Linked DNA regions of Thermoclostridium stercorarium subsp. stercorarium DSM 8532. The protein of the gene in region 2 interacts with the protein of the main gene of each other region in a pairwise test. Links are inferred from orthologs where the notes say so. Each region holds a gene or a part of one and is shown on either strand. Other genes may lie near its edges.

Evidence for each region.
Region 1: the proteins of ftsZ (region 2) and CST_RS07475 interact in binary tests that used the Bacillus subtilis proteins (3 or more experiments, as listed by UniProt). The link is inferred for Thermoclostridium stercorarium subsp. stercorarium DSM 8532 from one-to-one orthologs.

Annotation. Positions count from the first base shown.
Region 1 is NC_020134.1:1,700,323-1,716,612, forward strand. The notes cover bases 8,310-11,299. They hold CST_RS07475 (cell division protein SepF), read right to left. Parts: upstream 10,036-11,299; coding sequence 9,583-10,035; downstream 8,310-9,582. Other genes in these bases: lexA (transcriptional repressor LexA), read left to right, coding at 8,310-8,319; CST_RS07460 (DUF503 domain-containing protein), read right to left, coding at 8,427-8,741; CST_RS07465 (DivIVA domain-containing protein), read right to left, coding at 8,819-9,265; CST_RS07470 (YggT family protein), read right to left, coding at 9,292-9,570; CST_RS07480 (YggS family pyridoxal phosphate-dependent enzyme), read right to left, coding at 10,090-10,803. Outside these bases: CST_RS07415 (O-fucosyltransferase family protein), read right to left, coding at 1-343; CST_RS07420 (O-fucosyltransferase family protein), read right to left, coding at 327-1,508; CST_RS07425 (NAD-dependent epimerase/dehydratase family protein), read right to left, coding at 1,683-2,732; CST_RS07430 (alpha-ketoacid dehydrogenase subunit beta), read right to left, coding at 2,746-3,789; CST_RS07435 (thiamine pyrophosphate-dependent dehydrogenase E1 component subunit alpha), read right to left, coding at 3,806-4,771; CST_RS07440 (O-fucosyltransferase family protein), read right to left, coding at 4,791-5,711; CST_RS07445 (mannose-1-phosphate guanylyltransferase), read right to left, coding at 5,738-6,811; cell division suppressor protein YneA, read right to left, coding at 7,223-7,501; more of lexA, read left to right, coding at 7,684-8,309; more of CST_RS07485, read right to left, coding at 11,300-12,158; CST_RS07490 (methionine gamma-lyase family protein), read right to left, coding at 12,228-13,520; CST_RS07495 (tetratricopeptide repeat protein), read right to left, coding at 13,552-14,382; quinolinate synthase NadA, read right to left, coding at 14,476-15,393; CST_RS07505 (xanthine phosphoribosyltransferase), read left to right, coding at 15,788-16,290. UniProt on the Bacillus subtilis protein: Cell division protein that is part of the divisome complex and is recruited early to the Z-ring. Probably stimulates Z-ring formation, perhaps through the cross-linking of FtsZ protofilaments. Its function overlaps with FtsA.
Region 2 is NC_020134.1:2,343,220-2,359,397, forward strand. The notes cover bases 12,012-14,889. They hold ftsZ (cell division protein FtsZ), read right to left. Parts: upstream 14,061-14,889; coding sequence 12,963-14,060; downstream 12,012-12,962. Other genes in these bases: CST_RS10170 (aldehyde dehydrogenase), read right to left, coding at 12,012-12,794; CST_RS10180 (small basic family protein), read right to left, coding at 14,172-14,510; CST_RS10185 (cell division protein FtsQ/DivIB), read right to left, coding at 14,545-14,889. In the rest of the region: CST_RS10130 (MFS transporter), read right to left, coding at 1-97; CST_RS10135 (cyclic-di-AMP receptor), read right to left, coding at 158-487; gltX (glutamate--tRNA ligase), read left to right, coding at 976-2,436; CST_RS10155 (radical SAM protein), read right to left, coding at 2,902-3,879; helicase-exonuclease AddAB subunit AddA, read right to left, coding at 3,960-7,856; helicase-exonuclease AddAB subunit AddB, read right to left, coding at 7,863-11,339; more of CST_RS10170, read right to left, coding at 11,424-12,011; more of CST_RS10185, read right to left, coding at 14,890-15,363; murA (UDP-N-acetylglucosamine 1-carboxyvinyltransferase), read right to left, coding at 15,473-16,178. UniProt on the Bacillus subtilis protein: Essential cell division protein that forms a contractile ring structure (Z ring) at the future cell division site. The regulation of the ring assembly controls the timing and the location of cell division.

The DNA.
Region 1 (16,290 bases), 650 kb from region 2 along the record:
CATTGGCGTCACTCATCATCATGTCGCCGAGATTTCTGTATGCCCACGCCACTTTGTCCAAATCCTCCACTTTCAGATTTTTATCGTTCCATATCGGAGGATAATAGGTAAATCCCGGACGTGCCAAATCATCAAGTGTAAAATTTGATACCGGTTCAAAATACAATTCAAACGCATTTCCGGTAAAGGATTCAGAATACAGGCTGTTTGACCCCCAATAGACAACAGGTATCCGGTTTGTAAGTTCAGCCGCCAGAAGCTGTCCCATTACATGATCCACATCAGACCAGAAACCGCAGCCCCAGCTCTTTATAAGCAGGAATCTGTCACCTGTCACCTTCATCACCACCAAGATGCAGCTTTTTCAATATTCTGCGGTAAAGATTTTTTATATACTCCACAAAAGATTTGAATATTTTCTTTCTGTCAGACACAATCATTTTTACGTTTATGGGATACTTGCGTCTTTCCCTTCTGCGGAAAAGAAGTTTTATGTTTTCCTCGGGCCAGTCCTTTATCCGCGATATTGCCCGCGACAAGCTTGAAAAATCGTTACCGATGAAGAAATCGCATTTTGCTGCAAGGCAGGCATCCTTAATCACTTCTATGCCACGCCGTCTTTTCACTACGGGGTTTTCAATGAAATACGCCGGTTCGCTGGCCGACAGGCGCTTACAGTCGGTATAAACCACCATGTCACCGTATTTTTCGGTGTATTCCCTGATTACTTCCTCACTGTCGGTAAGCAGGAATATTTTCTTTATGGAATATCTGTTCATCAGCTTTTTTATTTCTGCATGATACTGGGAATTCGCGTTAAGAAGTTTTCCTCTTCCGAGAAAACGGTATTTTCTGTCCTTTTTTATCGGGAATTTCAGTCCGTATTTTCCGCTGTGTCTCTGCCAGTAATGCTCGTCGGCTATGTCCTTTCTGACGTCAATAATCATGTCATCCTCTTCCCTGCGTACATGAACGGCCAGAATGGGATGCCCGTCCTTCAGCCATGACTGGTAAAATCCCTGCACTTCCTGAAGGATGTCTTTCTTGATCCTTATATATTTCTTGAATAGATACCGGTATATTTCGGTGGCGGTCATTCCGTATGCTGCGTTTTCCTTTTTTATGAACGGAATTATTTCTGAAATCGAAAAATAAACGTCTCCGACAACCACATTGGCATCGCTGCTGATGAGATCTCCTATGCTTCTGTACATCCACGTTTCCTTCCCCGGGTCTTCTACAAGCAGATTGTCCGCATCCCAGATAGGAGGATAAAAGGTATATTCGTGTTTTGCCAGATCAAAAATACTGTAATCCGAAACGGGCTCAAAATACAGCTCAAATCCGTTTGTATGAATAAAACCGTTATGCAGGCAATGGGTTGGCCAGAAAACAACGGGGACACGATTTGTGATTTCGGCAATCAGAAGCTGGGCTAAAACATGCTCCACATCGGACCATAATCTGTAACTCCACGGTTTAATGAGAAGAAATCTGTCCCCCGCCATATAATATTTCACCTCACTGATTTCTGAAAAATTTCCTCAAGGTTATATTATGTATACTTGTCATTTTATGTGCAAAAATCCGGAAAAAAATGCCTGTGCATACCATCACACGGCTGACAGTGACTGAAACGTTATAAATCCTTTAATTCAGGCAATTGCACAGGCATTTATGATTTACTGGCTTAACCCGGCTGACACTTTATTCCATTCGATTGTCCTTCTTAAGCCTTCACTGAAAGGTTTAAACGGAGAAATGGGAAACTCGGACAAAACTTTTGTTATATCAAGTTTTACCACTTCAGGAGATACCTTTATGTCTTTCAGGCCTTCCCTTTCGGCAACTTCCTCAGACAGCGAGCTTCCGGTAATCCGGCATATCTCTTCAGCGAGGGTACGGATACTTATGCTGTCCTTTCCGCCGACGTTGTAAACAAAATCCTTCCCGTAAACCAGAATATAAAGAAGCATCAGCACACAGTCTGCGATGTAGCAGAATGTCCTTATTTTGCTTCCGTTATCAAGCATAACTATTCTGTTTTCATAAAGCGCCTGCCTTAAGAAATGCGCAAGCACCCTTTCGTCTTTAAGGCCGATCCCCGGCCCGTATGTCATCGAAATTCTTGCCACCTTTACATTAACGTTTTCAAAATTCCTGTATGCAAAACACAGGGTTTCCCCCATACGTTTTGATTCTGAATAAATTGCCCGTATGTCCACAGGCGAGCACAGCCCCGGATAATTCTCGTCGGTCGGGATGTGTTCCTTGTCGGGATTGCCGTAAATTTCCGATGAACTTAAAAACAGCATTGTGGCATTGTCTTGTTTGGCTTTTTTCAGTAATCTTTCGGTCACAGTCGTATTAAGATGTATGGTATCCATATAGTTCGTAAGAAACTTTTTCGGCTGGGCATATGTCGCACCATGGACGATATAGTCTGCTTTCGGCTCAAAACAGTCACAATTGGGGTTATTCAGGTCTGCGGCGTAAAAAGCGTATTTACTATTTTCAAATATATCCCTGAGGCTGCTGCCGAGAGGATTTTTGCTTACGGCAACGATGTCAGTTTCCGCGTTTTTAACCTTATTTGCAAGATGCAGCATGTAAATCAGGTAAGTGCCGATAAGCCCGTTGGCTCCGGTAATATAAACGGTTTTTCCCTTTAACGGGCTTAAGTCTATTTTTTCAATATATTCAAGGCAGTCCTGCTCTATAAATCTGTCCATATTCCTTCTCCTTTCAGTCTCTGACCAGTTTTGCGGCTTCCCTGAAAATATCCTCGTCTGAAGGATAATAAGCTTTTTCCAGCACGTCGCTGGTGGGCGTCGGCGTGTCCGGACAGCATACGCGTACAACAGGCTTTTTCAGATGATAAAAGGCCTTTTCGGCTGCAAACGCAGCTATTTCTGAAGCAACACTACCTGTTTTGGAGCCGGTGTCGGCAATTAACAGCCGTCCCGTTTTTGAAACTGATTCTATAATAATTTCCTCATCAAAAGGTTTCAGTGAGCGCAGATCCACCACTTCCGCCGATATACCCGCTTCCTTGAGCTTATCCGCCGCCTTGAGCGCCTCCACAAGCATATAAGATATCGCCACAATGGTTATATCATTCCCCTTCCGGCGGATAACTCCCTTGCCTATCGGTATTGAATAAAGGTTTTCGGGTACCGGACCCGTTGTTTTATGAAGCCATCTGTGTTCCACAAACAGAACAGGATTATTGTCGATAATCGCCGATATCATTAATCCCTTCGCATCATATGGAGTGGCAGGGGCTACGATTTTCAGCCCGGGGACATTCATCAGCATCCCCTGAATACACTGTGAGTGCTGTGCTCCCGAGCCCCAACCCCTTGCGCTGATAGTCCTTACAACCATCGGCACCTTTACCTGTCCTGCAAACATATATGACCATTTTGAGGCGTGATTCACCAATTGATCAAGCGACAGTAATATGAAATCCATTCGGGCATGAATTAATACAGGTCTTAACCCTGCCATTGCGGCACCCGCCGCTATACCGGTCAGTGAATTTTCGGCTATAGGGGTATCAAATACCCTGTTTTCACCGTACTTTTCTTTAAGTCCCTTTGTCGTTCCGAAAACTCCGGCTACATCATCCACACCTTCTCCCATGATAAAAACCCTGGGATCCCGAGCAAGGGACTGGTCCAGTGCTTCATGCAGTGCGTCTTTGTATGTGAGTATGCGATCACCTGCAGTGTCGTCCTTTATAAAAAAATTATCCAGTTTTTCCACCTGAACCGTTGTCCACGGCATACAGACATCCCTCCTTTCAGTCAACATAAACAAATTCGGTAAGTTCGACCGTTGAGGGTTTCGGGGAGCTTTTCGCAAAACTGAACGCATCTTCCACGGTGGTGTCTATTTCTTCGTCTATGGCTTTTTCAAGCTCGTCTGTCAAAATTTCTTTTATTCTCAGGAATTCGGCAAAACGTTTTATAGGGCATTTCGAAAGCCAGTAATCGTACTCTTCCTTTGGTCTGTAACCATCGCCAACGTCGTCCACGGTTCCGATATGTCCTTTCCATCTGTAGGTAATGCATTCAAGCAGAGTCGGCCCTTCGCCCTTTCGGCATCTTTCAATCGCCTGCCGGGCATATTCCGAAACTTCCAGCACGTCATTGCCGTCAATCCGGTAACCCGGCATACCGTAGCCACGCCCCCACTGATAAATGCCCTCGCCGGCCTGACGCGCCTTCTGATGCGAGTTAATGGCATAAAAATTATTTTCACAGACATACACTACCGGAAGCTTCCTTACCGCCGCGAAATTCAGGCTTTCATGGAAGGTTCCCTCATCAGCGGCACCGTCGCCGAAAAACACAACCGTTACCCTGTCGTTGTTCAAGAGTTTCGAAGCCAGCGCAGTGCCTGTTCCAAGCGGAATATTTCCTCCGACTATTGCAGTGGAGCCGAGTATACCTACATCGGTATCGACAAGGTGCATCGAGCCTCCTCTGCCCCGTGCGCATCCCGTCGTTCTGAGATACAGCTCTGCAATCATTTTTCTGATATTTCCGCCTTTGGCGATGTACTGGGCATGGTTCCTGTGAGTACTGAAAATATAATCGTCTTTTCTTAAATGTACGCAAACGCCTGCTGCAACCGCTTCCTGGCCTATCGACAGATGAATGGGCGTTTTTATTTCGTCATATTTGTATTCATCATTAATCCGCTGTTCAATCCTGCGGATAAGTTTCATTGTTCTATACATTTCAATAAGTTTGTCCCTTTCCATAACTCATCGCTCCTTCAGGTCAATATAAGAGTTTAATCCTGTCATTTCTCCAGTCTTTAAGCTCACAGATTCCAAACGACACGTTTGAATAGCCGTTTCCGATGAAATAATCACATTTTGCCGCAAGCCAGCTGTCCCTGATTATTTCAAACCCTTTTACCCTGTTATCGTGATATTCCTGGTAATGGACACCCGGCCCGTCCTTTGGTACCCTTCTGCAGTCGGTATAAACCAGCAGACTTCCGTACCTTTCTCTGTATTCTTCCAGAATGTCAATACAGTCGGTCATTAAAAATATCCGCATTCCCGGATTGGTTTCAAGCACTTTTTCTATTTCCCGGGGATAACGTTGGTTTAATTCATGGAGATGTTTCACTTCGGTTAATTTATCACTGCTTCTTATATGCACTGCCAAAAAACGCGCGCCTTTCATGTTTTCGGCGTAAAATGTCTCAATACTGTCCTGCAGATCTTTTTTAAGCCGGATATATTCGCATATGAGTCTGTGGCAAACTTTCCTTCTGTTTAACCCGAAAAGCCGGTGCTTTTTCGGTATTGAGGGAATTATTTTATCCACATCCGTGTATCTGTCGCAGACAACAACGTCTGCCTCACAATTTTTCAAGCACTCCGTAGTTATCGCCGGTTCATTTCTTGAAAAGTCAGGAACAGTGAGAAAATTCCCACTGTTCCACCGTTCGGGGTAAAATAAAAATTTATCCTGAGCCAGAGCATGGATATCCAAATCCGATACAGGCATGAAAAATTCCTCAAAAGCGTTTACATTTTCGTCCGGTGCGTAAAGACTACCCTTTCCCCAGTAAACAACAGGAATACGGCCCACAATTTCCGCAACAAGCAGCTGAGCTAAAACATGATGTAATTCGTTCCATAATCCCATGCCTATTTCCCTTATCAGTAAGAATTTTTTCCCTTCCATCTGGGAATTCCCCCGTATTTACGTGTTCACAGGAGATCCTCATGCCCCTGTTGCTTAAGTTTGTCGACAAGCATTTTTATTTTTTGGGATTTATCCCTGGGGCAAACCAGTACCTCATCCTTTGTACCAGCCACAATCATGTTGTCCAGATCTATCGTGCATATGGCGATATCCTTTCCAAATATAATGGAATTTGTGGTATTTATCCCGATATGCCTTCCCTGAACCCTGTTTCCGTCAGGATCGGCCTCAATGGTTTTCGCAAGAGCATCTATGCTTCCAATATCATCCCAGTCAAAATATGCTCTCACGACATATAGCGATTCTGCGCATTTTTCAAGAACGCCGTTGTCAAAGGAAATACTCTGAAGCTCTCCATAAGCCTTTTCAACAGCTTCGGAAACTCCTTTTTCTTCCTCTTCCAAAGCCTCCGAAAGTTTGTTGTAATGCTCAGGCAAGTATTTCTGTATGTTGCGTAAAATTGCCCCTGTTGTACCCACCACTATCCCGCAGTTCCAAAGATAATCGTCCGAAAGAATAAGTTGCTTTGCCCGTTCCAAAGAAGGCTTTTCAATAAAATCAAGTACTTTCGATATTCCCGAACCTGTATCAGTTTCAGGTCCGGCATGGATATAGCCATATCCGTCCGCAGGATAGGAAGGCTTAACACCGATAATGACAATCGCATCGTTTTTTTCAGCGGTATTAAAAGCCTGTTTCACCGCCTCCGCGTAACTGTCCTTGTCCCTTACGTATCCGTCGGCGGGTACAAAGCACAGTACTCCTTCTCCGTATCTTTTCTTAAGCACCAGTGTTGCATACGCAATGCATGCGGCAGTATTTTTTCTTTCGGGTTCGGTCAGTATATTTTCTTCAGGAATATATTTCCTGACTGTGTTTTTGGTAATATCAGTCAAGCGAAGGTTAGTTATGATAAAGCACCGTTCGGGTTCTACAACCCCGCTAAGCCTTATGACGGTCTGTACCAGCATAGGGTTTTCGCCTTCAACGGGTATGAACTGTTTTGGGCTTGCTTCCTTTGAAAGGGGCCACAGCCTTGTGCCCGATCCACCGGCCATAAGTATGGCAAATTTCTCCATTTATCCGCACCCCTTTACATGTTACCAAAGCCTGAAAAGTGGCTTCATCAACCACCCTAAGGCAATGATTCCTTTGTTGTTATATATTATGTAAATTTAATGGATAAGGTGCACGAAAAAAAGCAAAAACATAAAAAAATTACATTATTCGACCAGTTTAAAGACCACTATCATCCTGTTTCAGTTTTTACTCAGGAAATGTAAAAACAAAGCAGGGTACCGGCGTTATCGCCAAGACGTGAAAAACAAAAGGCTATTAAAAACTGTCTGATAAAGCGCACGAAACATCAGTGTCATGATATGAAAAAGCTGATAATTTCTCCGGAACTTTTAAGAATAGTTTAGGCATTTCACCGAAAAGGCAAAAAAATTTTGCGAAATAAAGTCATGAAGAATATTTAGGACATTTTTTCAGGGAAGGTACAGTTTCTGGCCCGCATAGATCGTTGAATCATCAAGCCCATTCAGTTTTTTTATCCGGTATATGTATTTCCGGATTTCTGTTTTACCCCTATATTTGTCCGCAATGTCCCAAAGGGTATCACCCTGTCTGACGGTAATAACTTTATATTCCCTGTTTACGTTCTCACCGGACGATTTGACCGAATCAATAATAAACACCGCAATTATGAATATTAAAAACATAATAATAAAAAATCCTTTTTCATTTCTGAGGCCATATATTCTCATGAATACAACCTCCTCTGAAACAAATAACCAAAAACCGCGGCGGATTCTGTATTATTATAAGAGAACGTTTGTTCTACACAAGCATTTTATCGAACATTTGTTCATTTGTCAATAATTTTCGAACATTTGTTTGACAATTTTTAAAAGTATGGTATAATTAGGATAACAAAACAAGACGGGGTATGGAGATGAAGCAGAAAAGTCTGGACAAGCAGCAACAAATTTTGGAATTTGTCAACAAGCAGGTTAAGGAAAAAGGATATCCTCCTTCGGTTCGCGAAATTTGCAAGGCCGTAGGGTTCAAATCCACCTCAACCGTGCATTCATACCTGCAGGCTCTTGAAGAACAGGGATTGATTGTGAAAGATCCTTCCAAAACAAGGGCTTTGAAAGTAATAGACAGTAAAAAGCAGGAACTGGAAGGGTATATTTCAGATCATGAAATTGAAAATGTTCCGATCATAGGCAGGGTTGCAGCCGGCCAGCCGATACTCGCGGTTGAAAACATAGAAGATACCTTCCCTGTGCCCGTTGAATACCTGGAAAACGGTCCTACATTCATTCTCAGGGTAAAAGGCGACAGTATGGTTAACAAAGGCATTCTGGACGGGGATTTGGTTATTGTAAAACAGCAAAATACGGCAGAAAACGGGGATATAGTGGTAGCGTTAATAGAAGACGAAACAACGGTAAAAACTTTTTACAGGGAGAAGGATTATATCCGTCTGCAACCTGAAAATGAAAATTACGAACCTATAATTGTTAAAGATAACGTTACCATTTTGGGTAAAGTCATAGCACTTTTCCGAAAATTTTAGAGCCTCCTTGGCTCTTATTTTTTTGTCCGTTAACTATAATCTTTTTAGGGAAAAACTTCTGAAGAAGTGGTACGGCTTAATCTATAAAGATTATTGTCAAAAGACTGTCATATATGAATTGTTTCTGAATATGAATCAATTATTTCAACTCTTCCGTCACTGTCAATAAAATTGATTACCGACTGCAAAATGCTTTCAGCATGAGACGCTTCATTGGTAACACAGCAAAACCCCAGTTCACATCTGTTCCATTCATCCTGCCTTCCTGTCTCGGCTGCTGATACGTTAAGTTTTGATCGCACTTTTGTAAGCAGGCTTTTCACCACACTCCGCTTATCCTTTAAACTTTTCATTCCGCCTATATATAATGTCAAATTCAGCGCGCCGACAACCATTCTTCCTTCCTCCGTCCCGCAAAACAACGACTTCAGCCGGATTTTTCAGGCATAAATTTAGATGCATAAGCCGGACCTATGCATCGTTATATTCAAGTTAAAAATTATTCCATTTCATTCAGTAATTTCATCTGGGATTGTAAAAGGCTTAAAGCTTTGCTTTTATATACCGCCATGTCCTTTTTGAGCCTCTCGGCTTCAAACTGAATTTTAACCACTTCGCGGTTCGCCTCATCAATAATCTCTTTCGCTTTATTCTGAGCTTCGGCTATTATATTCTCGGCTTTCTTCTCCGCATTGCTGATAATCTCGCTGCTGGACTGCTGAGCAAGTATCAGACTTTTCTTAAGGGTATCCTCCATTTTTTCATAATGAGCAAGCCTGTCCTTCAGCTCCATAACCTGTTCCTTTGCTTTCATCAGTTCACGTATGTAATCCGAATAATCCTCAATGATTTTCTGGATTACTTCATATACCTGATTCTCATCCACACCTCTGACTACCGATCTGCGGAACACTATATTCGATAAATCATTGGGAGTAAAGTTCATAATGCAATACCTCCGGCCAAAAGGACCTAAAGTCTGGCTATTATCATCAGGATTACATATTCAGCAAATCCCAGCAACAAATAAGCCAGAAGCGGAGAGAAATCGAACATCATGCTTTTTCCGAACGCAGATCTTGCAATCATATTCCTTATGGGAGACAGTATCGGTTCTGTAATTGCATGGATAAATATTACAAACCTGTTCTCTCTTCCCAAAGGAAACCACGAAAAAACAACACGTAACAGTATAAGTATTTCTACAATTCTGAAAAACAGGACCACCGCCGTGCTCAGTATATCCGCCATTTGCTTCCTCCGTCATTTCATCCACGTGAAAACGCCGTCTTCCTTCAGTTCTTCCTTTACATCTCCCAATATATCCACACTGTTGGGTGTAGCGATAAAAATACCTGAGGATACCTTTTGAATGTTTCCGTCAAGGGAATAAACCGCACCGCTGAGAAAATCCACAATGCGCTGCGCAGTCTGAATTTCCACGTCTTCCACATTCATCACTATTGAACGGTTGGCCCTTAAATGATCACAGATATCTTTTGCGTCGTTAATATTTTTGGGGAAGACAATAACCACTTTTGCGTTTGCGTTGCCGTTCAGATTAAGTACTTTTCCCTGGTTTTTCCTGCCAATAGAGACTTTACGGTTCTCTTTTTTATCCACTTCAACAACTTCTTCATCGTCATAGTATTCATCTTCAGTTTCTTCAGATTCCCAACCTACAAAATCAAGCATTTTGTTCAGAATATTTGCCATATGTAACTTCCTCCCATTCATCCTGTGTGGAAATATTAACTCATGCATTATTGTTCACGGGTACTGCCTTTCACCGAATATACTGGTACCAATACGGACGATATTGGCACCCTCCTCAATCGCCACTTCGAAATCATGGCTCATACCCATTGACAAATACTGCATATCAATATTATTAATATTTTCCCGTCTGATGTCAACAAAAATGTCTTTTAAACGCCTGAACACCCAGCGCACATTTTCAGGGTTATCGGTGTAAGGAGCGATAGTCATCAGGCCTTTGACTTTTATGTTCGGGTACGCAGACACCTTTTTTACAAAATTAAGCACTTCATCCGGGGAAATACCTGCTTTTGTCTCCTCTCCTGACACATTAACCTGTATAAGGGTATTTACCACTCGGTTGCAGGCCTGCGCTCTTTTCTGAATCTCATCCGCCAGCTCCAGACGATCCAGCGAGTGAATCAGAACCACTTTGTCAATAATATATTTTACTTTATTTGTCTGGAGTCGACCGATAAGATGCCAGTTACACCTTCCCTTTAATATATCGTATTTTTGTACAAGTTCCTGAACCCTGTTTTCACCAAAATTCAGTACTTTTTCTTTAATTGCCGTTTCAATCGCCTCAATTCCCACCGTCTTTGAAACGGCCAAAAGCATTATGTCGTCAGGGTTACGTCCGCACCTTTCGGCTGCCTTCCTAATTCTTTCACGTACATTATTAAGATTATTCCGAATCCTTAATTCATCTTCCTCGGTGAACATCAGTTAATCACCTGTCCTTCTTCAATATTCTGTGGATTAACCACATAAATGTCAAAGATTTTGATCGGGCTGGTATCGGTAGATTCGCTCAGTTTATCTATAATAGCAAAAGAATCCTGCTCAGCTATAATCTTAATTCTTTTTCTCACCGCCCTGTTAGCCCTGACCACGAAAACATCGGCGGTATTATCGTAAATGTTTCTGTTGATGAGGCTTCTTAGCGGAATTTTAAGTCCCTCAACATTTTCAATCACCAGGTCGGCCTTTACATGCCTCATTTGCACGACCTTCTCAATATAACGGTCGAAGGAAACAATGACCCTGCTTTTATTTTCAAAAGCATCCACAGCTTCAACCGTACATGGAATCAATTCTTTCACCCCGTCGACTCTTAGCGATATCTCATCCCCCGTTTTAAGCTTATCACTGTCTTTTTTGTTTATGGCACAGACATACCAACCTTTATCATTGTTCACAAGCCTTGCAAAAATCTGATCGGCGCTTACGTCGAAAAATTGTTCATACCTCATTTTCAATGTGCCTGCTTCGTCGTTTTCATTATTTGTTTCCAAATCTTCAATCTGCAAATTCTTCATATTGTCCGGACTGTATTTCTCCTCATCCGATGTACCGCCCCAGACCACTATTCCTGAATATTCGGATTTAACAGTAACTGCCGATTCGTTAAGTTTTTGCCGTAAAATTTCCAGTTCCCGTTTTTTGTCTTCTACGTACAACCTATCCCCGGTATTTTCAAAAATCTTCCTGTTTCGCTGGTAAAGCAGGTTTTCCAATGTAGCTCTTATTTCGTCAATCGCGGTAAAATTTCTGTTTACGGCAATATCGGTCAATTTGCTGACTTCGTTCTGGACCTGGTTTTTAAACTCGTCATCGGGTTCCAGTACTTCGGGATTATTTTCCGCAAACTGTCTTATAATGTTTTTTTCAAGGTTTTCAATTTCACTTAATATTCTTTTGCTGTCCCTGTCAACAATTATCGCGAAATCAAATTTATTAGGCACCCGCTCCCCCTGCTTGGCTTTTGGTATCACTATTCCGTCTTTCGGAGATTTAACGCAGGTTTCATCCCAGATAAAAACTCCTTCGGATTTAACAGCTATCTCAAGGGTATCACTGTGTAGAACATCTGTTTCGATATGTCCGTGAAATATCCATTTCCACATGGCAGGCAAATATACAAGTGCAAAAAATATCAGTACATACCGCACCGCTCTTCTTCTATTTCTTTTCTTTTTAGCTTTCCGCTTTTTCAGACTTGCTTCCGAACTCCTGTTTATTCTTTTATCTTTTGTGGTTCCCATATTCTCCTCCAGAATACCATGTTTTCCGCTCACTTAACCATGGTATTGCGCTTATCCCGCGCGAAGACCGTAAACAAAGAGAATATCCCAAAGCCACTGAGTTTATCCCAGCCTCAATAAACCTCTGTTAATCAATTCCTGCGCTGCGCACAAAACCCCCAGCTTCACGTGCTCGTAAACAAGTCCGCCCTGCAGATACGCTATATATGGTGGCCGTATTGGCGCATCCGCCGAAAGTTCAATGGACGATCCCTGCACAAATGCTCCGGCCGCCATTATTACCGGCGAATCATACCCCGGCATTTCGCTTGGTACAGGTGTAACAAACGAGTCTACCGGTGAACCTTTTTGTATCCCCTGACAGAAAGCGATAACAGCTTCCGGATTTCCGAATTTTATCGCCTGTATTATGTCGCTTCGCTCTTCATTGTATGCCGGACACGTTTCATACCCCAAACTTTCCATAAGCGCCGAGGCAAAAACAACACCTTTAAGACTTTCAGCCACAATATGCGGGGCAAGGAAAAAACCCTGAAACATGGATCTGTTCTGTCCAAGAGTGGCTCCAACCTTGCTCCCAAGACCGGGCACCGTCATACGGTAAGAAACCAGTTCAACCAAATCTTTCCTTCCGGCAATATACCCACCAGCAAGAGCAATTCCGCCACCGGGGTTTTTGATTAATGACCCGGCCATAATATCCGCGCCTGCATCGGTAGGTTCCTTGCATTCCACAAATTCACCGTAACAATTGTCCACCATAACGACCACGTCGGGCTTTATGCATTTGACGAATTTTACGGCCTGTCCAATGCGTTCCACGGTTATGGGACCTCTCCAGGAATATCCTCTGGATCTCTGGATAAATACCATTTTTGTTTTTGGATTAATGCTTTCCTTTATTTTTTCAAAATCAAAATCGCCGTTTTCCAGTAAATCAACCTGCCGGTAAGTAACCCCGTAATCTTTAAGAGAGCCGGTTCCGACTTCTCCGCGTATACCGATAACTTCGTCAAGGGTGTCATACGGCTTTCCTGTTATGGATAAAAGTTCATCATCCGGTCTTAAAATTCCGTAAAGGCAAAGGGCCAACGCGTGGGTTCCGCATGTTATCTGATGCCTTACCAGTGCATCCTCAGCGCCAAACGCCATGGCATATACATTCTCCAGTACCTCTCTGCCTCTGTCGTTGTAGCCATATCCCGTTGTACCTACAAAATGGGAATCACTTACCATGTATTCCTGCATGGCTCTTATTACTTTACTATGATTATACGCCGATATGTTTTTAATTCTCTCAAACACATCAGAGCATTTTTTCTCCACATCCTGCGCCAGCTTTACAAGATCAGAATCAATTTTAAATGCCTCATGATATATTTCGGTAATTTTCATATGCAAGTTTTCCTCTCTCCTGGTAAATTTTCTAATTTCCCTTTAGTTTTTCGTTCACACGGTCCAGTTCCTTCTGAACCTGTTCTCTGGTAATGGTATTATTAAAATTGAAAGTACACTTCAAAGCCTTTTCATACATTTCACGGGCTTTATCTAACTCTCCGGCGTCTTCCAGATACTTTCCGTAATCATAGTAGGCCTCCGGAAAATGCGGTTTCTTCTCCATAAGCTTCTCAAACATTTCCCCGGCCTTATCCATTTCACCCCTTAAATGGTACAAATGAGCCAGGTTATCAAGAATTATCGCATTATCCGAATTGTAATCATAAGCCTCAAGGTTTATTTTCAGAGCTTCATCCAGATCCCCTTTTTCTATAGCCAGATATCCAAGGCTTCCATATACCGCAGTTGTTTTATATTCGGCAATAACTTCCTTAAGCATGCCAAAAGCTTTATCAAGCTCACCCTTTTTCCAGATTACAAGGGCGAGATTTGATTTAACCCTGTTTTTTTCATCCTGATTTTTGCTTTTCTGCATTGCTTTCGAGAATGCTTCCTCGGCTTCTTTCAGTTTTCCCTCCTTGAAAAGAATAAAACCGTAATTTACCAGAACATCGGCATTCGCCTTTCCGGACTCTGCAGCTTTTTTAAACCATTTTTCGGCCATCTGAAGATTTCCCTTGCTGTATTCAGTTTGTCCCTTTATCTGATAGAAAAGGTTGATATTATAAACGAAAATCAAAACCAGATACGCCAGCATTCCCAGAATGCCCGCTGTTTTACTAATCCTGAACAGAATAAGAAGCACAATTAATGGTATAAGACCCCAAGTCAGAAATGACAGCGATGATTTCTGTTTCAACTTGTTCACCCTCTGTTTTTTAAATTAAGGGGAATTTATCCCCTATCATAACATTTCGCTTTTTTCATTTCAACAAGCAGGAAATAAGCTTGTCTACCGAACTCTGAGCATGGCATCCAGTGATCTGCGTGCACGCCTGATTATGTCTTCATCAAGTTTTATTTCATACCTGCCATGTTTCAGCGCATTATATACACTTTCCACAGTAGTTTTTTTCATGTTCGGGCAAACAAGCCCCTGGGTCAGAAGATAAAAGGTCTTGTCAGGGTTGTCCTTTCTCAGTTGATGTAAAATTCCCATTTCAGTCGCTATAAGAAATTTATCATGACTGCTTTTTTTGGCATATTCAATAATTTGAGCGGTACTCCCGACAAAATCGGCCAGCTCCAACACTTCCTGCCTGCATTCCGGATGCGCCAGAACCAAAGCATCGGGATGAATGCCCTTTGCCTTTTGCACATCGCTTGCGCTGACCCTGTGATGTGTTATGCAGTATCCGTCCCATAAATGTATTTTTTTGTCGGGTACCTGCTTTGCGACATAACTTCCCAGATTTTTATCCGGAACAAACAAAATCTCATCGTTCGGTATAGACCTGATAACATTCACTGCATTGGAGGATGTGCAGCATACATCACATTCTGCCTTAACAGCTGCAGATGTATTTATGTAACATACTACCGTGGCATTTGGGTATTTCTTTTTTTCCTCAATTAGTGCCTCCGGTGTTACCATATCGGCCATCGGGCACCCTGCATCAATTTCAGGGAGCAAAACCGTCTTTTCGGGAGAGAGAATCTTTGCGCTTTCTGCCATAAAATGCACTCCGCAGAAAACAACAACATCGGCGTCGGTAGAGGCACAGTACTGGCTTAACCTGAACGAATCCCCAACCACATCCGCCAGCTCCTGCACTTCATCCAACTGGTAGTTATGAGCTACGATAACTGCGTTTCTTTCCTTCTTCATTTTCTTTATTTCTTCCATCATTTCAGCAAAATTCTCAGTCATTTTCCGTCCTCCTCATGTAGGCAAATATAACAATGAACGACCTCTGAAAGACTCTCAGTCCAAGTTATCCTTTCTATTATAACACATGGCGTTCAAATATACCACCGGAAGGATATTTTATACAGAGCACTTATGCAATTTTTGTTTGTTTTTCACAAAAAATAAGTAAAAATATGTTTCAAATTCTTTTTGGATTCGGAATGTTTGTTGTTGTTTCCCGCCTCAGATTGTTGTAGAATATGTAATATGTTCGGTGAGACAACATTAGTCTGGTAATAACTCATTTTTTTCTTTATTAGCATAGTGCCTTTTGCTATTTCATACTGTACGGGCAGGTATGTACAGTATTTTTTAATTGTTGTTGAATTTAGTAAAAAAACGGGAGTTTTATTCTATGGAATCTTTAAAACAGCGTATATTGAAAGACGGCGTCATTATTGACGGAAATATATTGAAGGTGGATTCATTTTTGAACCACCAGATTGATCCCCGGTTAGCCTTTGATATCGGAAAAGAATTCTATAATCGTTTCAAAAATGCAAGGGTTGACAAAATATTAACGGTAGAGACATCAGGAATAGCCTTTGCGGTGTGTACAGGCTACAATTTTAACGTACCTGTTGTTTTTGCTAAAAAATATAACGGACTGAACATGTCACCTGAGGTATATCGAAGTAAAATCCGTTCATATACAAAGCAAACCGATTATATCATATCCGTCTCGAAAGAATACCTCTCTTCAAACGAAAACATTCTTATAATCGATGATTTTCTTGCAAACGGACAAGCTGTTTTAGGGCTTATCGACATAGCAAATCAGGCAAAATGCAATATCACGGGTGTTGGCATTGTAATTGAAAAAGGGTTTCAGCAAGGTGGCCAAATCCTCAGAAACCT
Region 2 (16,178 bases):
CTGAAATTCCTTCAATTATAGCCATCAGGCGGCTTCTCTCATAATCAGCCAGCGACATTGCAAAACCATTTTGAGATGAATTATTGTGCTTGTCCATAAACTTATCCTGCTGTTCCTTTTCCGCTAATTTTCATCGTCAGTCAACGAACAAAATACGCTATAATTTTTCGAACCGTTCCACATTAAGAACGAATACCGTAGCACCTCCGACGGTTACTTCAACAGGGAACGCCATCCCCATCACACCTGTACCGCCGGACAAATCCAGATTGGGCATTGCCTTTTTCCTCGTCTTGCATTTCCTCTTAATAATATCAATAACTTCGGGCACCTTTTCCTCATCGGCACCCACCATTATGGTGGTGTTTCCCGATCTCAAAAAACCACCGGTTGAACAGAGTTTAGTAACCCCAAAACCCTCTTTTCCCAATTCACTGATAACCGGGTTGCTGTCCTCATCGCTAATAATCGCTAAAATCAGCTTCACCTTACATTCCTCCCTTCTTCTTTTTTTAACCTGAAACGGTGAAAGGCTGTAAGGACGTGAAATAAGCCGTTAAAAAATACACTGATCAACCACACTTATATTTTATTATATTTTTACCCTTTATGGAATAGAAGAAAATTTTATTGCTTTAAAATCTTGAAATTATAAATAATACTGCTATAATAATTAATGTTACTGTTACGATATATCTCAGTTTCAAATGATCCGAGATGCTGGTGTGGCGCAGCGGTAGCGCAATTGATTCGTAATCAATAGGCCAGGGGTTCGAATCCCCTCACCAGCTCCATTTTCATTTATTTGGGAAAGTTATTGCATGCCTTAAATGACATATTGCAGGCATGCGGATTGGTATAAAAGCAGTGGCGATAAGCTGCTGTATTTTTTCAGTAAAGTTGCCCTCGGCCTTTTAAAAAGGATGAGGGTAATCTTTATAAGTTTTAATTATATCAATGTCAGGAGAGTTAATTATGTCATCGTCAGTTGTTAGAACACGTTTTGCTCCAAGCCCGACAGGTTATATTCATATAGGTAATTTACGTTCGGCACTTTATGAGTACCTTATTGCGCGTGCTAACGGCGGAAAATTTATCCTGAGAATAGAAGACACGGATCAGGAACGCCTTGTTGAGGGTGCGGTGGATGTTATATATCGCGCTTTAAAAATTTGCGGGTTAAAACATGACGAGGGGCCGGATATTGGCGGTCCGTACGGCCCCTATATCCAAAGCCAGCGTAAAGACATCTATCTTAAATATGCTGAAGAACTCGTAAAGAAAGGTCATGCATATTATTGTTTCTGTTCTAAGGAACGATTGGAAACCCTTCAAAAAGAGTACAGTGCAAGAGGCGAGGTTTTCCGTTACGATCGTCATTGCCTGAAACTGTCGGAAGAGGAAGTCAGGAAAAGGCTTGAAGCCGGCGAACCCTACGTTATACGCCAGAAAATGCCCACCGAAGGCACTACAACATTTTACGATGCCGTTTACGGCGAAATAACGGTCAACAACAGTGAGCTTGAGGATCAAATACTTATTAAGTCCGACGGGTATCCCACATATAATTTTGCCAATGTGATAGATGACCACCTTATGCACATTACACACGTTGTGCGTGGCAGCGAGTACCTGTCGTCCACGCCGAAATACAAGCTCCTGTATGAGGCTTTCGGCTGGGAAGTGCCGGTTTATGTGCATTTGCCTCTGATTGTAAAGCCCGACGGTTCAAAAATATCAAAGCGTAAAGGCGATGCCACTTTTGAAGATCTTCTTGCTCAGGGCTACCTGCCTGAAGCAATAATAAACTACCTTGCCCTTCTCGGCTGGTCGCCTGAAACCAATCAGGAGATTTTCAGCCTGGCAGAGCTTGAGAGGATTTTCTCAGTTGAGCGTATCAGCAAATCACCGTCGGTTTTTGATATAGCAAAGCTGCGCTGGTTTAACGGCGAATATATCCGGGCAATGTCACTGGAGAAATTTCATGAATTAGCGCTGCCATGGATTAAGAAGGGGCTGGAAAAGGACCTTCCCACCCTTCCGATTGCAAAAATGCTTCAGCCGAGGGTGGATGTCCTGTCGGAGATACCTGAAAAGCTCGGCTTTTTCAACCACCTTCCCGAATATGATCTGGCGCTTTATACAAACAAGAAGTCAAAGACCAACCCTGAAATTTCATTAAACAGCCTTAAGGCAGCGTTGCCCGTTCTGGAAAGTATTAACGACTGGGATGAGAAGAGTATATATGAAGCTCTGACGGCTTTGGCCGAAAAACTTCAGCTAAAAACCGGACAGATCTTCTGGCCGGTGAGGATAGCAATTTCTGGCCAGCTTGTAACTCCGGGCGGCGCATCGGAAATAGCCGAAGTGCTTGGCAGGGAGGAAACTTTAAGGAGAATCAATATAGGCATTGAAAAACTGTCCAGTGCCATTTAGGCATAAATGAGGAGAACGCATAATTCGTTCTCCTTTTTATTTATCATTCGATTATCTCCTGTTTATTTTATCAGCCCAGCCGCTTATCCTCCCTGTGGAGGGGACACATTATCTTCCCTTGTACGCATACCGCAATTACATTTTAGCCATCCTCTGAAATTCTTTTCCCTTATGACATCGCAATATTACCCTTTAAGGATTTTTCGACAGGAAACAGGTGAAACAAAAAGCTGCCTCATTTTCGAGACAGCTTCTTTTTAGTTCCGATGACCCCAAGGGGATTCGAACCCCTGTTGCCGCCGTGAGAGGGCGGTGTCTTAACCGCTTGACCATGGGGCCGCAACGTCGTGACATCATTATTTTACCGCTGTTTTTGCCGCAAGTCAATAACCTGTATAACAATTCCGGGGTGCTCACTCTGCTTTCAGCCGTTTTGGGCCGTTGGACAAAGAAGGCGGAGCAGGATCAGACATACCTGTAATGCCCGTCGGGTTTCAAATCAGGCAGATCCAGCCCCAATCCGAGAACCAGATGGTTTCTTATATCATAGCAGAGATCACATTTTCCGGCATACTCCGCCTTAGGGATGTACCTGTACTCCTTCATCGCCAGCCCGGCCAGGCCAGCTACGCCCGCAGAATCCAGATTATAAAATATCCTGTACTTGTCAGTATCCGCCCCGTCCACCAGTTCCTTTAGCGGGACTGCCAGTCCCGGACATGACTGGGGAATAAAATTACCGTATAAATCGACATGGAAGTGGTACAATCCCGACAACAGCCTGCACGGCCCCGCTTCCCGCATTATTTGCTCGAAGGGCTGCATTCTCATATAGGGTTTATATGTAACAAATGCCCTCCCTTTCATATTAAGGCCGTACTTTGCGGGCAATCTCAAAAGATAATCCTTCCCGAAAAGTTTTGTATACTCGTCAAAGGAATGGGGTGTATTTTCATCCAACATGTCAATCTCATCCCAAAACTCCATCTGCCACGGAAACACATTAAGTCCCACCTTTGAACACGCCCTGACTAAATCCTTGACTTTCCGGAACGGTATATATTCATTATGAAACGGATCTATTGATATAAGAAGGGTATGCACGCCGTGTCTCTTTAGTTCGGCAAGGATATTCACCGCCGATGCTTCATCCCTGTACCACGACGCGTTTGTTTCAATATACTCAATATCCATACCGTTCTTTGCCGCAGAATCAAGGATATCCAAAATTCTGTCGGGTTTCAGAAGCGGTTCACCGCCGCCGATATGAACCGAACTGCACCCCAGCCTTTTTAAAATCGAAAATATCTCATCGGCAACGTCGGGCGTCATGTAATCATCAGGCCATTTGGGAGAGCTGGAGTAGCTGCAGTGCCTGCATTTTGACGAACATTTATAGTTCGTGATTATTCCTCCCGCCACAAGAAATTCAACTTTCAGCACAACTTAACCTCCTGTTTTTACGAAAAAATTTTTTATCCCCAGACATATCTTCATACTTAAAAAAGTCCGTTTTTTATCCGTTACATTTCCACAATCTCACCGGTAGAGAACAGATATATATATCTTTCCTTCACCCTTTTGCCTGTTAAAACGGCAAGCGTTCTCGCATAATACTCTATCTGGATTCTGTATCTTTCAATTATCACGTTTGTATCACCGAATGGAACATAATCTGTTTTGTAATCCACGAGCACCAGGCCGTCTTTTTCTTCAAAATAGCAGTCGATAATGCCCTGAAGCAGCAAATTTTCATTCCTGTATTTTTCGTCCACCAGTTCCGGATATAATTCATGGCATGGTATTTCAATATTAAACGGCACCTCCCGCTGTACATTGCCTGACGCAAGCATCCTCCGGGCCAGTTCGGACTTAAGGAAAAGTTCTATTTTTTCAGTGTCAACCGTTTCGGCCTGCTGTTCGGTCAATAAATCCTTTTTGACCATTTCCTCAATCTGCCCTTTTATATCGGGGTTGGTAAAATCCAGGTGCTGCATTACAAAATGCATGACGGTACCTTTCTCGGCCGGGCTTAAACCTTTTTTCTTTTCAAGGAACGAAGGCTTTTTTACAAGTACCGGAAGCTGTATGGGAATTCTGCCTGCTTCGTCAAAAAGCTCGGCTTCAAACCTCCTTTTCAGTTCTGTTACGGTTACCTTCGCCGGTATCCTGCCCAAAATCATGTACGGATAATCCCAACTGAGGCGTTCTTCTATCTCTTTCCGGTATCCGGTATACTCTCCCTTTTCGGCAATTTCGTCCAGCCACTGCTGAAAGTCGGCCTCATTCTCTTCATTCCGCATCCCGGTACTCAGCATATCCTTTTTATCCCATACCCTTATCAGCCATTTGTTTGTATTTCCGGTATCAGGATCGTCATCATCATTCCCGCAGGTGTATATCTTTTTATTTTTGATTTCATCAGCAAAACCCGGATATTTCTTTACAAGCGCAGCTCCTATCCAGTCAGCGTAGCTTGAGCATTTTAACACATTGCTGCCGCAAATTTTATGTCCATCCCCGTATGAAATTTCTGCCCATTTTGACACCGCCTTTCCGATATTACCCACACAGCCGGTCATTATCAGTTTTTCCCTTGCTCTTGTCATTGCTACGTACAGTATGCGCATTTCTTCAGACAGGGTTTCGGAACGGATTTTCTCGCTTATCGCAATTTTGGCCGCCGAAGGATGGGAGATTCGCAGTCTCAGGTCCACAATGTCGGGTCCCAGCCCGAGTTCTTGGTGAACCAGCACACTTCTGCTCGCATCGGTAAGATTAAACTTCTTGCCGCACCCGGCAACAAAAACAACAGGGAACTCCAGTCCCTTGCTTTTGTGTATGCTCATAATCCGCACCACATTGTCATTTTCGGTCAGGATTCTGGCACTACCCATGTCACCCCTGCTGCTTTTGATTTTGTCAATGAAATTTATAAAATTAAACAGCCCCTTATAGCTTGTTTTCTCAAACTGCCTTGCCCTGTCATACAGAATCCTTAAATTTGCCTGGCGCTGTTCGCCCTGCGGCATTGCGCCAACCATGTCGTAATAACCGGTATCATGGTAAAGGTACCAAATCAGCTGATCGGTTGGCATATGCCGTGCCTTCTCGCGCCAGATAGCAAGCTTTTCCAGAAACATCGCCGCTTTTTCCGCTGCAGACCTGTCGCTGCCGGATCCCTCTTCCAGCGGGTGTTTCTCTGCCATGACCTTCAGCGCGTCATATATTGATGCTTTTCTGTCGGCCGCACGTATCGCAGCCAGTTCCGACGTAGTAAATGAAAAAACCGGTGAGCGCAATACCGACAGAAGCGGAATATCCTGAAGAGGGTTGTCAATAACCTGCAGCAGTGACAGCACAACCTGAATCTCCGTGGTTTTGAAAAAACCCGTTCCCGTGTCTGCAAAGCATGGTATGCCTTTTGCCGCCAGTTCGTCGGTGAATACTTCAGCCCAGTTTTTCGTAGCCCGTAGAAGGATTACAATATCCCTAAACTCGGCTTTCCTGTATTCATTTTTTGTTTTGTCAAAAACATAAAAGCTTTTTCCCTCATTGTCACAGCCGGTCAGTTCCAGAATTTTGCCGGCAATCAGCCTGGCTTCGCTCTGAATGTTATCTATAATTTCGGTAATTTCCTCATCATTCGCCGGCTCATAAACATTATCGCCGCCTGCCTTTTCATGCGTTTCGGTTTGAGAACCGTTTTCGTCCTCATCGGTTTGTATCAGGTGAAATTCAACAAATCCCCCTGTTTTGGCGTCTTCAGCGGTACATTTCCCAAAAACCGCGCCGGGGTTTAGCTCTTCTTTTTCTGTATAGTCAATCTCTCCCGCATCTTCCGACATTATCGTGCCGAATACAAAATTTACGGCGTTTATGATCTCACTGCGGCTTCTGAAGTTTTTATAAAGAAGTATCTTCCGGTTCCTCGCCCCTTCATCGGTCAGGTATGTATTGTATTTTTCGATGAATATCTCGGGTCTCGCCTGACGGAACCGGTAAATGGACTGCTTTACGTCTCCCACCATAAAAACGTTGGGAGCATCGGTGTCATGCCGTGAAATCATCCTTATAATAAGTTCCTGTACCATGTTGCTGTCCTGGTATTCATCCACCATTACCTCATCGAAATAATCCCTGTACTGCATGGCAATCCGCGAGGGCACTATACCGTTCCCGGTTTCCTCGGTAAGAATTTTAAGGCACAGATGTTCCAAATCGTTGAAATCAAGAACCGATCTAACCCTTTTTTTCTCGTTATACCGTTCGGTAAATTCTCTTACAAGCCTTCCAAGGCACTGCATTACCGGATAGGCCTTCCGCAAATCGCTTATGATACTTGATGAATTATCACTTATATATTTTTCCATAATCTTTTTATTAATGATATTTTTCACCGTATCGCGTATCTTTTTAACCGTTTCCTGTTTTGTTTCGTCGGCATTTTTCCCTGCCCTCGGCAGTCTCGAAAAAGTAATGCGGTGAACCATTTCATACAAATCGTCCCAGGACGGGCCGCCTTTTTCGCCCTGTTCACTTTTGGCAACCGCACTCAGAAGGGTTTCAATATTTGACAAATCCTCCTCAAACACAGGTATGTATTGTTCAAGGCCTTCGGCATTACGCAGCATTTCAATGGCCCTTTGCAGCATGTTCCCCGCATTTTCCAGCTCAACACGGCATGATCTGAGAATTACTTTCCCCCACAGGGTTCTTGCAAAATCCGAAGTTTCGTCCACATTGAACGCTTCTACGCTTTCCTTAAGCCATTTTTCAGGCCACGGGCTGCTCTGGATGAAATTGTAAATATCAATTACCATTTCTTGTATCCTCTGATCATTTATATTGCCCCCATACCAGTCAAGCAGCTCAATGAAGTCCTGCCTGTCCTCCTCATACTGCTCGTTCATTACTTCATTCATTGCCTCAATTCTCATAAGTACGCTTTCGGCTTCATCGGCAATCCTGAATCCGGGATCAATCTCAGCCGCTTCTATATGCTTTGTGATAACCTCCTTACAGAAAGAATGAATGGTCATAATGTTGGCCCTTGAAAGAAGGCTCAGCTGACGTCTCATATTTTCCGAGCCCGGGTTTTTGTCCAGTTCCCTTGTAATTGCTTCGCCGATGCGTTCCCGCATTTCCGCAGCCGCGGCATTTGTAAAGGTTACAATCAGCATCCGGTCAATGTCGACGGGATTTGTCCCGTCGGTTATTTTTCTGATTATTCTTTCCACGAGCACGGCAGTTTTTCCCGCACCGGCTGCAGCGGCAACAAGCAGATTGCAGTTCCGGGCATTTATCGCCTGCAATTGCTCCGATGTCCATTTGGTGCCCGGTTTCCGGTCTCCCGATTCGGTTTCGCCGTTATTTAACTCCAAATATTTGACATTTTCAGGGTTATTGCTTCGTTCCAATCAGCATCACTGCCTTTTCATAAGATTCCATATCTCGTCGTTGTCTTTTTCATACAGAATACGATAGGTGTTTTCCTTCAGCGAGGCATCAAACTGGCATACGGGAAGGTAGCTGCAGTACTTGCAGGCGGTCTCGTACCTGCTTTTCACCGGCAATATAGGGACCGCCCCGTTAAAGATCTCTGTACTTAATTCCTTCAGAAGTCTGCGTACATATTTGCGCAGGATATTAAACTGTTCCATTGTCACAACCGATGAGTTCTTGCCCAAAGTTCCGCTTTTACTGATCGATGCGGGAATAATCAATGACTGTCCGTCAATCGTACGATCCATCTCCTTAATCAGTTTCACGTCGGCCAGTAACAACCCTTTCATACGCAACTGTTTCATGATTGCCTTTTCAACTTCTTCCTCGGATATATGCCCGTTCGTTTTCAATATCGGATCATCCAGTTTGAAATAAAGTATACCCGCCGGCATTACATTCTTCCCGTTCTTTGAAAAATAATCCCATATTGCGTCAAGGTATGTAACCAGTTGTATCTGTAAACCGTAATATACATTGTCGATTCTGAAATCCTTTGTCCCCGACTTGTAATCGATTATGCGGATGTATCTTCCTTCAGGCGTATCCATCGCGTCAATTCGGTCAATTCGTCCGTACAGAAAAACCTTTTCGCCGTTGTCAAGCTCAATCACAATCGGAGGATATTTTTCATTGTCTCCAAACCCGGCTTCATAGTCAACGGGATCGAATCCGCTTCTGCGTATATGTTCGGCAATAAGCCATACGGACCTTGTCACCACTCTTTTTAACCTGTTTGCCAGCACAACCATCCGTTTTGATGACGAAAGCCCTGTTCCCATCATTTTTCCAAGCATTTCATCCACTATTTCCGATACTTTCTGTTCACACCACTTCCTGTCAAAAGTCCGCCATGTAATAACATCCTGCGAGGCTTCATTTCGCAGCGCGCCACTCTCTCCCTGCTGCCGGCTGTTTTGAACGGCCCGTGAAAATTTCTCCACTGCAGTATGCAAAAACGTACCCGCATCAGGCGGGCTGAACTGGAGGATTTTCCTTTCCCTCGCCTTAAGACCGTACCGTACAAAGAAAGAAAACGGACAGGCACTGTAGCGTTCAAACCGTGAAACGCTGGATATGAAAGTATCTCCGTAAAGCTTTTTGATTTTGTCCCAGTCAACGGTTTGGGCTATATTCCGGTAACTGAATGCTTTTCTGGCCCTTTCAAACTCTTCTTTCCACTCGTCGTTTTTTAAATACCACAGGGCTATATCCCGCCATACGGGCAGTATTTCCCTTCCGTCGGCCTTTTGCCGCAAAACGGTTATCAGTTGCCTGAAAGCGGCGCGTCTTGACGATATTTCATTCAATATCTCCTCATTGGACTGGGGCGGCAAAATATTGCTGTATTGCTTGCATAACGGGAATATCTTTTTTATCTGCGATATTATAATCGAAGGCCTTAATGCTCTTCCTTCCTGATCGGCTATAGGCCAGCTTATGCGCAGATAATCCGAAGGTGTTGTAAGGGTCCTGTAAATCAGAAAATTCTCGTCGAATACTTTTTCCCGGTTGGTTTTGGCCAGCTCAAGCCCCATTTCATTCAGTTTAATCCTTTCGTCGTCGGTAAGGATTCCTTCTTCGTTGCCTTTGGCCGGAAAGACACCGTCATTTGTTCCCAGGATATAAAGCGCTTTTACCGCATGGCTCTTTGACCTTTCTATGCTGCCCACAAGCACCTGGTCGACCGATGCGGGTATTAATCCGATTTTATATTCAGAAAAACCTATTCTGATAAGGTTCGCGAAACGCTCTACGCCAAAGGTTTCATCCGCCATTACCTCAACAATCTGGTCCATGAGCTCAATGACCATGTTCCATACCTGCGAGTATTCATTTGCCAGGATCAGTTCGCCCCTGCTGCGGAAATCCTCAATAATCGCCTCCATCTGCTCGGGGATTTTCAGGTAACACAGAAAATCAAACAATGCCGAGCAGAATTCCTCCGCAGTCCTTCTCCCTTTTGTTTTATACCGGAATTCCATAAGCGGCTTGATTATTTCCTTCCGTGTTCTGTTTATTTCTTCCAGTGAAAATTCGTCATGTCCCGATCCATTCTCATCAGGGAAAAATTCCGGAATCATGTTCCAGTCTTTTTCTTCGGTCCACTGGTTTCCCCGTATCCCGCAGGCAAGAACGTAATTTTCCAGTCTGTCAATCCTATCCTGTTCTATCCCGGTAAGCCCTGATTTCAAATACCTGAAAACCGCTTCATATGACCAGTTTTCCGTGAATATATCCAGCATTGACAAAATAAGTATCACCAGCGGATGATTTGATATATCCAGTTTTCTGTCCAGAAAGCACGGAATTCCGTAGTCATTAAATACAGCTTCAATCAACCCCTGGTACTCGTCAAGATTTCTTGTAACCACCGCTATGTCGCGGAACCGGAAACCTTTTTCGCGGCACAGCCTTAAAATGTCCTTTGCCGTGGCTTCTATTTCGCTGAAGACATTTACCGAGGAGAACAGCGATATATTTTCGGTTTCACGGGGATAAACCTTATACGGATGAACATTCAAATTGCTTTCAAGGTGGGCGAGTTCAGGATTATCCTTAAACCGGTATAAAGGTTTCGGGTTTAAAAAAACCGGGGGTTCATATGCGACATTGTTTTTCATGGCCAGATTCAGAACTTTGCGATAGACTTTTTTCGCAGGGGAAAAGACATCCAGCTCGGATGTCTGATCATCAAGCCTGTCACATACAAGGGTGATCGAAACCCGTCTGGCCTGTGTAAGCAAAACCTCTATTATCTTATATTCCTGCGGAGTGAAATCGGTAAACCCGTCAATCCATATTTCCGAATCGGTAAACTGTTTCGACATTTTCATTTTCTCCGCTGCGACGGTAAGATCGTCATCAGCATCCCTGTAGCGTTCCTTTACCGTCTTGTCAAAGGCAATGTAGATATTTTTAAGCTCGGTTATTTTATCTTTCAGCGGATCCCTGTCATCCAGTTTACCGCATATTTCATCCAGTTTATCAAAGGTTACGTTATAATGTTTAAATTCCTTGACAAGTTCGGAAAGCCTGCCTACAAATCCCGGCTTATCTACTGAATTTTTGAAATATCTTAAATTTTTGTCCATTTTGTCAAGTATGCGGTATAAAATCATGCTTTTACCCGCAGGATGAATGTGAGGATAGGTAATACCCCCGACTTCGTTAAAAACTTTATAAGCAAGGCGCCTGAAACTGAGTACTTCGTTTTTCAGGATTCCACCCGGCTTTATCAGGTCTATCAGGTCCTTTTCAGCCTGAAAGGTATATTGTTCAGGAACTAGAAGATACAATTGGCCGGTACATCCGCTTTCTATCCTGGACCTTATCTCTTCCAGGCAAAAACGCGTTTTTCCGCATCCTGCCCTTCCGTATATAAACCGTAAACTCATAGGAATCTCCAGACTAATTAATAATTTTACAGGTTAAAATGCCGTTGATTCAATTTGTATGTTCGGACAAGTTACAATATGCATTTACCTCATTAATTTTTTCAATATGCCCAATTTATCATGATAAGGCGGATATCTAAGTTCAATATCCATCAAAAATGATTTTTTCATAATACTCTTTTTATGGGTAAACGTGTCAAAACTCCACTTTCCGTGATAACCGCCCATTCCGCTTTCCCCTACACCTCCGAAAGGCATATGGGACGTGGCAAGATGGACAAGGGTATCGTTAATACAGCCTCCTCCGAAAGGAACTCTTTTTATAACCGTTTTTTCCAGTTTTCTGTCCCCGGTAAAAAGATACAGCGCCAGGGGTTTCGGGCGGCTGTTTATATACGAGATCACCTTTTCGATATCATCATATTCTATAACCGGGAGAATGGGCCCGAATATTTCCTCCTGCATTACAGGGGAATCAAAGCTTACGTTGTCAAGTATCGTAGGGGATATCTTAAGGTTTTCTTCGTCAAAATCCCCGCCTTCGACAACTTCGCCGCTGTCAAGAAGCGCCAGCAGCCGCTTGAAATGCTTTTCATTCACAATTTTAGGGTACTCGGGATTTTTGCACGGCGATTCGCCATAAAAATCCCTGATACACTTTTTCATCGCCTCGATAAGATCCTGTTTGATTTCCCGGTGGGCAAAACAGTAGTCGGGCGCAACGCACGTCTGTCCGCTGTTCACCGTTTTCCCCCAGACAATTCTTTTTGCGGATATTTCAATATTTGCGCTTTTATCCACTATGCACGGGCTTTTTCCGCCCAGTTCCAGAGTGACCGGAGTCAGGTTTCTCGATGCCGCTTCCATCACTACTTTCCCTACCCCGACACTTCCGGTGAAGAAGATATAATCGAATTTTTCGTTCAAAAGCTCGCCGTTTGCTTCTCTTCCTCCTTCAATTACGGCTATATACTTATTTTCAAAACATTCTCCAATTATTTTTGCAATAACCGACGAAGTTCGGGGAGAATATGCCGAAGGCTTCACTATGGCACAGTTTCCGCCCGCTATTGCCCCGATCAGCGGCGTTACTGAAAGCTGAAAGGGATAATTCCACGGTGACATTATAAGAACAACGCCGTAAGGTTCGGATACAATGTAGGAAACCGATTTAAACTGTGTAAGCGGTGTTCTGACTCTTTTCACTCTGCTCCACCGTGGAAGCTTTTTTATCATTTCATTCAATTCGGCGTAAACAAATCCGATTTCCGTCGCATAGGCCTCAAAAGGAGATTTGTTCAAATCTTCTTTAAGCGCTCCGCAAATCTCCTCCTCATATTTCTTTATATATTCCTTAAGCCTTCTGAGAGCATTAATCCGATAATCCAAATCCAGCGTTTCGCCTTTTGCGAAATATTCCCTTTGCATTTTTACAATGTCTTTTATGTCCTTCATCACGGCAACTCCTTTTTGGAAATCGTAAGCCGAACGGAATACAATTACCGTTTAATTTAAATGATATCACAATTTTCACGGAACTGCACATTCATAAATAAATAATGCCAGATCATTCCGTTCTGATCTGGCACTTAAAATTTTTTATATTTTATATTATTCCCATTGTTATCTGAACCTGTTGCGTTTAAGGAAAATGGGGATATCAAGCCCGTCGTCATCATCTTCAGACTCCGACTTTACGGAGGTATTCTTCATTGCAGCGCTTGCATCGCTGGCATTCAGAAGTTTGCTTTGTTTCTTCTGTTCACGTGCCTTGTCAAATCCTGTTGCTATAACCGTGATTATTATTTCATCCTTCAGGTTTTCATCTATAACGGCACCAAATATAATGGTCGCTTCGGGATCAGCGGAGTTCTGTATCAGTTCTGCAGCCGTGTTGACTTCCTGCAAACCGAGATCGGGTCCGCCGGTGATATTCAGCAATACGCCCCTTGCGCCTTCTATTGAAGTTTCGAGCAGCGGACTTGAAATGGCCTGTTTTGCCGCTTCCTCAGCCTTGTTTTCCCCGCTCGCTCTCCCAATTCCCATATGCGCGAGGCCCTGTTCCAGCATTATTGTCTTTACGTCAGCAAAGTCAAGGTTGATTAAACCGGGTACCGCAATCAGATCCGAGATACCCTGCACACCTTGACGAAGAACATCGTCGGCCATTCTGAATGCTTCAAGTATGGATGTTTTCTTATCAGCTATATGTAAAAGCCTGTCATTCGGAATGGTGACAAGCGTATCAACCACCGCTCTTAAATTCTCTATGCCGCGCTCGGCCTGCTGCATCCTTTTCTTGCCTTCAAACAGAAAAGGCTTTGTTACAACGCCGACAGTAAGTATTCCCAGTTCCTTGGCTATCTGAGCAATTACCGGTGCTCCTCCCGTTCCGGTTCCACCGCCCATTCCTGCCGTTACGAACACCATATCGGCGTCCTTTATTGCCATTGCTATCTCATCACGGCTTTCATTCGCCGCTTTTTCTCCGATTTCAGGGTTTGCGCCCGCACCGAGACCTTTCGTAAGCTTGTCCCCTATCTGTATTTTTGTGTTGGCCTTTGACAAAAACAATGCCTGCTTGTCGGTATTAACCGCTATAAAATCCACACCTCTGAGTCCGGCTTCAATCATTCGGTTAACTGCGTTATTTCCTCCGCCGCCAACACCTATAACCTTAATTCGGGCAAAGTTTTCCATATCAAGATCAAATTCCAGCAAACCCGTATCCCCCTTTTTCGCTAACCTTTATCTTATGTGAAGATCTCACCCTGTAACGCACTTCATAATTTTATTATATATTAATAAGGTTTAAAATCAAGCATAGTACCATTATTTTTCGGTATTTTTTTCAATAAGCTTTCTCCGTATGAATCCGAAATTCAGAAAAATTCTGTTTCCAAACGCAAATACCGCAGCCAGGTGCAGCGAAATCCCCAGTCTATCACCGATATATGCAAGTAATGCGGCAAGCAGGGAATTTCCGAAAAAACCCGACAAGAATATTTTTATGTCAAAACTGTTGTTCATGGACGCGGCCAAGCCACCGAAAACCGAATCAAGAGCCGCAAGTATCGCCACTGCGGCGTAATTTGAATATTCTTTGGGAATATTGTACGGAATCAAAATTCCTATTATCAAACCTATAATTAAACCAAGCAGCGGAATCATAATTCACTCACTTCCATGTTAATAATAAATTTTTTCATTCGGCTATAAAACGGGCATACTTATTGTCAAAAAAATCTATCATACCCCGTTCCTCGGGCCTGATATAATTGTAATATAATTCCTTCAAATATGAAAGTCTGTAAACCAATTCACTGTCCATTTTTATTTTCGCCGTAATCCGATTGTCAAGAGAAAAATATAACTCCTTGTCTTCAGGGATGTCGATCCAGTCTATGACTTCAACCAGTTTCTGAGATGAATTCGCATCCACGGCATTAAGTCCTTCCAGCAATTGCACTACCGTGCCTAACTTTTCTGGTTCCTTCGTCTGAATTTTCTCCCCCAGTACAAATCTGTCCAACTGCACTCCCCTGATTTCCGGGTACCTGTCATCCAGCTGGGTTTCCACATCAAGCACATAACCTTTCTCGTCCACCAGCAGATAATTGCCAAAATAACGTATCCATGCTATTGCATTCCTTTCCGTTACATTTATGTATACCTTGTCCGGGAAAACGTATTTAACTTCCGCCGATTTAACCCACGGCAGTTTCTCCACATTTTTTTCAGCTATACCCATGCGGAAATGAAACAGGTGCCTGAGGCTTCCTCCGAGATATTTCAGTGCGTTTTCTCCTTTCTGTATGCCCGATGCCTCAATAATTTCCTCCGCAGTATAGTTTACCGTCTCATTAACGTATATATCTGACAATAAAAGCAGCGGAGAAAACATTAATACCGCTGCCGCACTTCCGATGAGTATCACCGCAACAAATACCGATTTAACGGTTTTTTTCCTGCCCGATTTTTTTCGATATATTAAAAATTCATCGCTTTTACCGGATCTTTTCATTTATACTCCTTACACACCAACGATATTATGGAAGAAAAAAGAAGCGGTCGCAAATAATTATAGCACACAGTCATTATTACTGCAATTAAACGCTCTTTCCCGGTAATAATCATTCCCTCCTTATTTTTGCACCGATCGCGCCTAAATTCTTTTCAAATGCCTCATATCCCCTGTCTATATGCTTCACATTGTTAATTACGCTTGTTCCCTCGGCTGCAAGCGCTGCAATAGTAAGCGCCGCCCCTCCTCTTAGATCGCTGGCCTCAAGAAACGCGCCGGTAAGCCTTTTAACGCCTTTTATAACCGCCACTCTTTCCCTTACTGTAATATCGGCTCCCATCCGCATTAACTGTTCAACATAACCGTAACGGTTTTCAAAAACAGTTTCAATTACCACGCTGGTCCCCTTTGCCTTTGACAGTATTGCCACAAACTGAGGCTGCATATCCGTCGGAAATCCCGGGTATGGCGAAGTGCGTATAACTTCAATGGCCTTAAGATTTCCGTCGGATTTTATCCTGATGGTTTTATCATTCAAAAGCTCAACGGACACACCGCAATTTCTGAGAAGATAAGCAATTGAACTGACATGCTCATAATCAATACCGTCAAGAACCAATTCACCGCCGGTGGCCGCCACACACGCCATATAGGTCCCCGCCACAATTCTGTCGGGAATTACGCTGTATGTAACATCCTTTTCTATCTCCCTGCAGCCGTTAATATGTATAACCCCCGTACCCGCACCGTGTATTTTCACTCCCAATGCCTGGAGAAAATTTTGAAGATCCACGATTTCCGGCTCTTTTGCCGCA